Regions from separate parts of the Streptomyces sp. JLBJ103 genome, predicted to be linked through region 1. Evidence: predicted binding sites of a transcription regulator. Region 1 holds the regulator's gene; the other holds the start of a gene.
What was found. The regulator HrcA, encoded in region 1, represses chaperone genes, less so after heat shock. The targets are predictions, from matches to a motif close to TTNGCACTCNGNNNNNCNGAGTGCNAA.
Positions count from the first base shown of each region.

Region 2: groL (chaperonin GroEL) is a predicted target of HrcA. The motif match lies at 1,810-1,836, and genes of this name have one in related genera.

Region 1 covers NZ_CM177089.1:5,273,947-5,277,359, reverse strand. The annotation lists gene AC4BEG_RS23240 (nitronate monooxygenase) at 1-352, opposite strand, end outside; gene dnaJ (molecular chaperone DnaJ) at 529-1,665, opposite strand; gene hrcA (heat-inducible transcriptional repressor HrcA) at 1,666-2,682, opposite strand; gene AC4BEG_RS23225 (MBL fold metallo-hydrolase) at 2,859-3,413, shown strand, end outside.
Region 2 covers NZ_CM177089.1:4,364,872-4,368,284, forward strand. The annotation lists gene thrC (threonine synthase) at 1-631, shown strand, start outside; gene AC4BEG_RS19285 (MoaD/ThiS family protein) at 628-906, shown strand; gene AC4BEG_RS19290 (cold-shock protein) at 1,316-1,522, shown strand; gene groL (chaperonin GroEL) at 2,030-3,413, shown strand, end outside.

The DNA of each region.
Region 1 (3,413 bases):
GGATCGCCAGCTTCGCCTGATACGCGTCGTCGACGCTTGCGTCGGGGTCGCCGAGCGAGGTCCCGTACCGGATCACCTCGCCCGCGAGGCGCTCGCCGTAGACCTCGACGGCGACCGGGTCGGGGGTGGGCGGCTGCGGCATGAACAGATTGACACCGAAGGGCCGGTCGGTCAGTCCCCGCAGCTGTCTGATCTCTTCGTACATCGCCTCCGGGGTCTTGTACCCGGCGGCGAGCGAACCGAGGCCGCCGGCCTCGGAGACGGCGGCGGCGAGCCGGGGGCAGGAAGCTCCGCCCGCCATCGGCGCCTGCACGATCGGAAACCGGAAGAGACCGGTCAGTGCGGAGGGCATGACCACATCGTGTCATGCGCTCCGCACCGGCCGACAACCGGACCACCGGCGTTGCGGGGGTCCGGGCCGAACGCCTACCGCCCGTTGAACGCATCCTTCAACCGCGAGAACAGCCCCTGCTGCCCCGGCTTGGCCACGTCCCCCGGGGGACACCCCCCGGACCCCCGGCCGAACGCCTACCGCCCGTTGAACGCATCCTTCAGACGCGAGAACAGCCCCTGCTGCCCCGGCTTGAACTCGCCGGTCGGCCGCTCCTCGCCACGCAGCTTGGACAGGCGCCGCAGCAGCTCTTCCTGCTCCGCGTCCAGCTTGGTCGGGGTGGTCACCTCGACATGGACGATCAGATCGCCCCGGCCACCGCCCCGCAGGTGGGTGATACCGCGCTGGTGCAGCGGGATCGACTGGCCGGACTGGGTGCCGGGCCGGATGTCGACCTCCTCCAGGCCGTCCAGCGTCTCCAGCGGCACCTTGGTGCCGAGCGCCGCCGCCGTCATGGGGATGGTCACCGTGCAGTGCAGATCGTCGCCGCGGCGCTGGAAGACCGGGTGCGGGACCTCATGGATCTCCACATACAGATCGCCCGCCGGGCCGCCGCCCGGACCGACCTCGCCCTCGCCCGCCAGCTGGATCCGGGTGCCGTTGTCCACACCGGCCGGGATCTTCACGGTCAGGGTGCGCCGCGAGCGGATCCGCCCGTCACCGGCGCACTCCGGGCACGGGGTCGGCACCACGGTGCCGAAGCCCTGGCACTGCGGACACGGCCGCGAGGTCATGACCTGACCCAGGAAGGAGCGGGTGACCTGCGAGACCTCACCGCGGCCGCGGCACATGTCACAGGTCTGCGCCGAGGTGCCCGGCGCCGCGCCCTCACCACTGCACGTGGTGCACACCACCGCGGTGTCGACCTGGATGTCCTTGGTGGTCCCGAACGCGGCCTCGCTGAGCTCCACATCGAGACGGATCATGGCGTCCTGGCCGCGCCGGGTGCGGGACCGGGGGCCGCGCTGCGAGGCGGTGCCGAAGAAGGCGTCCATGATGTCGGAGAAGTTGCCGAAGCCCGCGCCGAAGCCTCCGGCGCCACCGCCTCCGGCCGCGCCGGACATCGGGTCCCCGCCGAGGTCGTAGACCTGCTTCTTCTGCGGGTCCGACAGCACCTCGTAGGCGGCGTTGATCTCCTTGAACCGCTCTTGGGTCTTCGGATCCGGATTCACATCCGGATGCAGCTCACGCGCGAGCCGACGGAATGCCTTCTTGATCTCGTCCTGCGAGGCATCACGCCGCACGCCCAGGACTGCGTAGTAGTCCGTCGCCACTTACGACTCCGCCAGGATCTGTCCGACGTAACGTGCCACTGCGCGTACCGCTCCCATCGTTCCGGGGTAGTCCATGCGGGTCGGTCCGACCACGCCGAGTTTGGCGACGGCCTCGTCGCCCGAACCGTAGCCGACCGCGACCACCGAGGTGGAATTCAGTCCCTCGTGAGCATTCTCATGCCCGATGCGCACGGTCATACCCGAGTCTTTGGCCTCGCCGAGCAGCTTGAGGAGGACGACCTGCTCCTCAAGTGCCTCCAGAACGGGCCGGATCGTCAGGGGAAAATCATGCCCGAAACGTGTGAGGTTCGCGGTGCCGCCGATCATCAGCCGCTCCTCGGTCTCCTCCACCAGCGTCTCGAGCAAGGTCGCCAGCACGGTCGAGACCGTTCCCCGGTCCTCCTGCTCGAAGGACTCCGGAAGATCCTGCACCAACGGCGGCACATCCGCGAACCGCCGCCCCACGACACGGCTGTTGAGCCGGGCCCGCAGATCCGCGAGCGACTCCTCACTCACCGGGGACGGGCAGTCCACCATGCGCTGCTCGACCCGGCCGGTGTCCGTGATCAGCACCAGCATCACCCGGGCCGCGGCCAGCGGCAGCAGCTCCACATGGCGCACCGTGGAACGGGTCAGCGACGGATACTGCACCACCGCGACCTGCCGGGTCAGCTGCGCCAGCAGCCGGACGGTGCGGCCCACCACGTCATCCAGGTCCACCGCGCCGTCCAGGAAGTTCTGGATGGCCCGGCGCTCCGGCGTGGACAGCGGCTTCACTCCGGCCAGCTTGTCAACGAAGAGGCGGTAGCCCTTGTCGGTGGGGATACGCCCGGCGCTGGTGTGCGGCTGCGCGATGAAGCCCTCGTCCTCCAGCGCGGCCATGTCATTGCGCACCGTGGCCGGGGAGACCCCCAGCCGGTGGCGCTCGGTGAGCGCCTTGGAGCCGACCGGCTCCTCGGTCCCCACATAGTCCTGGACAATGGCACGCAGCACTTCGAGTCTGCGTTCGCTGAGCACCCCGCGCACCTCCAGTCCAGCGGTCTCTTCGGGTCGTCCCCCTGGCACTCAACGGTCACGAGTGCCAGAACCCCTCCGCCAGTGTACGGCGGGGTGCGGTGGACAGGGCAAGAGCCGCCGTGTGGCGGAGCCCGCACGACCCGCCACGCTATCGCTCGGAGAGCTAGCGTCTCGGTATGGAGACGTGTTGGGAAGAGCCGCGATGGCACGAGGCGGGCTGGGAGACCATCGCCCCCGCGGTGGCCAGGCTGCGGATGCCGGGCTGGGACGAGACCATCGGCGTGGTCGTCGGGCGCACGGACGTACTCGTCGTGGACACCGGGGCCACGCTGCGTGACGGCGCCGCGCTGCGCACCCAGATCACCCGGCTCGCCGGGCGCCGCCCCACCCGGATCGCGCTCACCCATCCGCACTTCGACCATGTCCTGGGCACGGCCGCCTTCTCGGGCTGCGAGGTGTACGGCGCCGCGGGCCTGGACGAACTGCTGCGCGCGGAGCGGGAGGCGCTGCGCGAGTCGGCCATCCGGCACGGTGTGGACCGGGGCGCCGCCACCGAGGCCGCCGACCATCTGGTCCTCCCCCACCACCTGGTCTCCGGGGAGCTCACCCTCGACCTGGGCGACCGGCCGGTGCTGCTCGCGAACGTGGGCCCCGGGCACACCGCCCACGACCTGGCGGTACTGGTCCCCGGGCAGCCCGAGGTGGTCTTCTGCGGCGATCTGGTCGAGGAG
Region 2 (3,413 bases), 910 kb from region 1:
CTTCGTCAACGTCAATCTGCGGCCGTACTACGGCGAGGGCTCCAAGACCCTGGCCTACGAGATCTGCGAGCAGCTCGGCTGGCGGCTCCCGGACCAGATCGTCATCCCGATCGCCTCGGGCTCCCAGCTGACCAAGATCGACAAGGGGCTCAAGGAGCTGATCCAGCTCGGCCTGGTCGAGGACCGCCCCTACAAGATCTTCGGCGCCCAGGCCGAGGGCTGCTCCCCGGTCTCCGCCGCCTTCAAGGCCGGTCATGACGTGGTGCGTCCGCAGAAGCCGAACACCATCGCCAAGTCGCTGGCCATCGGCAACCCGGCGGACGGCCCGTATGTCCTGGACATCGCGCGCCGCACCGGTGGGGCCGTGGAGGACGTCACCGACGAGCAGGTCGTCGACGCCATCAAGCTGCTGGCCCGCACCGAGGGGATCTTCGCGGAGACCGCGGGCGGGGTCACCGTCGGCGTGACCAAGAAGCTGATCGAGGACGGGCTCCTCGACCCGGCCCTGACGACCGTCGTCCTCAACACCGGCGACGGCCTCAAGACCCTCGACGCGGTGGCCCCCACCACGGGCCCCTCCGCCACCATCCGACCCACCCTTGACTCGTTCCGAGAGGCTGGCCTCGTATGAGCGTCAATGTCCGAATCCCGACCATCCTTCGCACCTACACCGGCGGTCAGGCCGAGGTCAGCGCCGAGGGCGCGACCCTCGCCGAGGTGCTGGCGGACCTGGAGAAGAACCACCAGGGCATCTCCGCACGCGTCCTGGACGACACCGGCAAGCTGCGCCGCTTCGTGAACGTCTACGTCAACGACGACGATGTGCGTTTCGCGGACGGCCTGGGGACGGCCACTCCGGACGGCGCCGGGGTCTCGATCATCCCGGCGGTCGCGGGCGGCTGCTGACCCCTGATCACCTTTTCACTATCGGAATCGCCCCGTCCGGAGAAAAACGGACGGGGCGATTCCGTGTGTGGAATCGCGATACAGTTGGCCTGATTCCGAACAGGCCGAAGGCTGGAACCGCATACGGAACCCGTCAAGTTGTGCGCGAAATGTGAGCATGATTTGTCGGGTTGGTGCCCTATGTCCGGCCCGACTTGTCCCCCCTTCGTGAGAATCCTTCACTTTTGGGCTATCGGCCGCGCCCAGAATTCTCGTCCGATTGACCTGTTGCACAGGGCGTTGGGACGGATACATTCAGCGGCGGTCGACGCGTTCCGGCGCACACCCTCCTGACCGGGTGGGTGAGGTCTGACCCGGGTCCGCGGAGTGCGGTCCTGCGCAAAAAGGGCCAGCAATAGGGGAGTTAGGAATGGCTCAGGGCACCGTCAAGTGGTTCAACGCGGAGAAGGGGTACGGCTTCATCGCGGTCGACGGTGGTGCGGACGTGTTCGTCCACTACAGCGCGATCCAGATGGACGGCTACCGCACCCTCGAGGAAGGCCAGCGGGTGGAGTTCGAGATCTCGCAGGGTCAGAAGGGCCCGCAGGCCGACATGGTCCGCGTGGCCGTTGGCTGACGCGCCGACGCGACGCAGCTGACTGAAGTGTCAGAGGGCCCGCACCCCGACGGGGGTGCGGGCCCTCTGGCGTTGGCGCTCCGGACGCCCCTCCGGGTGCCCGCATCCCCCCATGGACGCCCTGCGGGCGCTTGCGCCCACCCGTCACCCGGCCACCGCCCCCCCATGGACGCCCTGCGGGCGCTTGCGCCCACCCGTCGCCCGACCACCGCCCCCCATGGACGCCCTTCGGGCGCTTGCGCCCACCCGTCACCCGGCCACCGCCCCCCATGGACGCCCTGCGGGCGCTTGCACTCTCATGGGTCGAGTGCTAATCATTGCGTTAGCACTCTCCGAGTGAGAGTGACAGAAGGACCGGGTCGGTGAGGCCCGCCAATGCTGTACGGGGCAAGGAACCGCACGGCAGGCAGGCCGTCCGTCGCGGGCGCCAGCGCGGTCCGGAGCAATCCGCCCCCACGGCCTGACGGCCTGGGAGGTACCCCCTAAGTCTTGGGAGGACCACTTCACATGGCCAAGATCATCGCGTTCGACGAGGAGGCGCGGCGCGGCCTCGAGCGCGGGATGAACCAGCTCGCCGACGCCGTCAAGGTCACCCTCGGCCCCAAGGGCCGTAACGTCGTCCTCGAGAAGAAGTGGGGCGCCCCCACGATCACCAACGATGGTGTATCCATCGCCAAGGAGATCGAGCTCGAGGACGCGTACGAGAAGATCGGCGCCGAGCTGGTCAAGGAGGTCGCGAAGAAGACGGACGACGTCGCCGGTGACGGCACGACGACCGCGACCGTCCTCGCCCAGGCGCTGGTCAAGGAGGGCCTCCGCAACGTAGCCGCGGGCGCCAACCCGATGGCCCTCAAGCGCGGCATCGAGAAGGCCGTCGAGGCCGTCTCCGCCCAGCTGCTCGAGCAGGCCAAGGACGTGGAGACCAAGGAGCAGATCGCCTCCACCGCCTCCATCTCCGCCGCCGACACCCAGATCGGCGAGCTCATCGCCGAGGCGATGGACAAGGTCGGCAAGGAAGGCGTCATCACCGTCGAGGAGTCGCAGACCTTCGGGCTCGAGCTCGAGCTCACCGAGGGCATGCGCTTCGACAAGGGCTACATCTCCCCGTACTTCGCGACGGACATGGAGCGTATGGAGGCGTCGCTCGACGACCCGTACATCCTGATCGTCAACTCGAAGATCACCAGCGTGAAGGACCTCCTCCCGCTGCTCGAGAAGGTCATGCAGTCCGGCAAGCCGCTGCTGATCATCGCCGAGGACATCGAGGGCGAGGCCCTGGCGACCCTGGTCGTCAACAAGATCCGTGGCACCTTCAAGTCCGTCGCCGTCAAGGCTCCGGGCTTCGGTGACCGCCGCAAGGCCATGCTCGGTGACATCGCCATCCTCACCGGTGGCACCGTCATCTCCGAGGAGGTCGGCCTCAAGCTGGAGAACGCGGGCATCGACCTGCTCGGCCGCGCCCGCAAGATCACCGTCACCAAGGACGAGACCACCATCGTCGACGGTGCCGGCGACACCGACCAGGTGCAGGGCCGCGTCAACCAGATCCGCGCCGAGATCGAGTCCTCGGACTCGGACTACGACCGCGAGAAGCTCCAGGAGCGCCTGGCGAAGCTGGCCGGCGGCGTGGCCGTCATCAAGGCCGGTGCCGCGACCGAGGTCGAGCTCAAGGAGCGCAAGCACCGCATCGAGGACGCGGTGCGCAACGCCAAGGCCGCCGTCGAGGAGGGCATCGTCGCCGGTGGCGGCGTGGCCCTGCTCCAGACCGTGTCGGTCTTCGAGAAGCTGGAGCTCGAGGGCGATGAGGCCACCGGTGCCCAGGCCGTCCGCCTGGCGCTCGAGGCCCCGCTGAAGCAGATCGCGGTCAACGCCGGCCTCGAGGGCGGCGTCG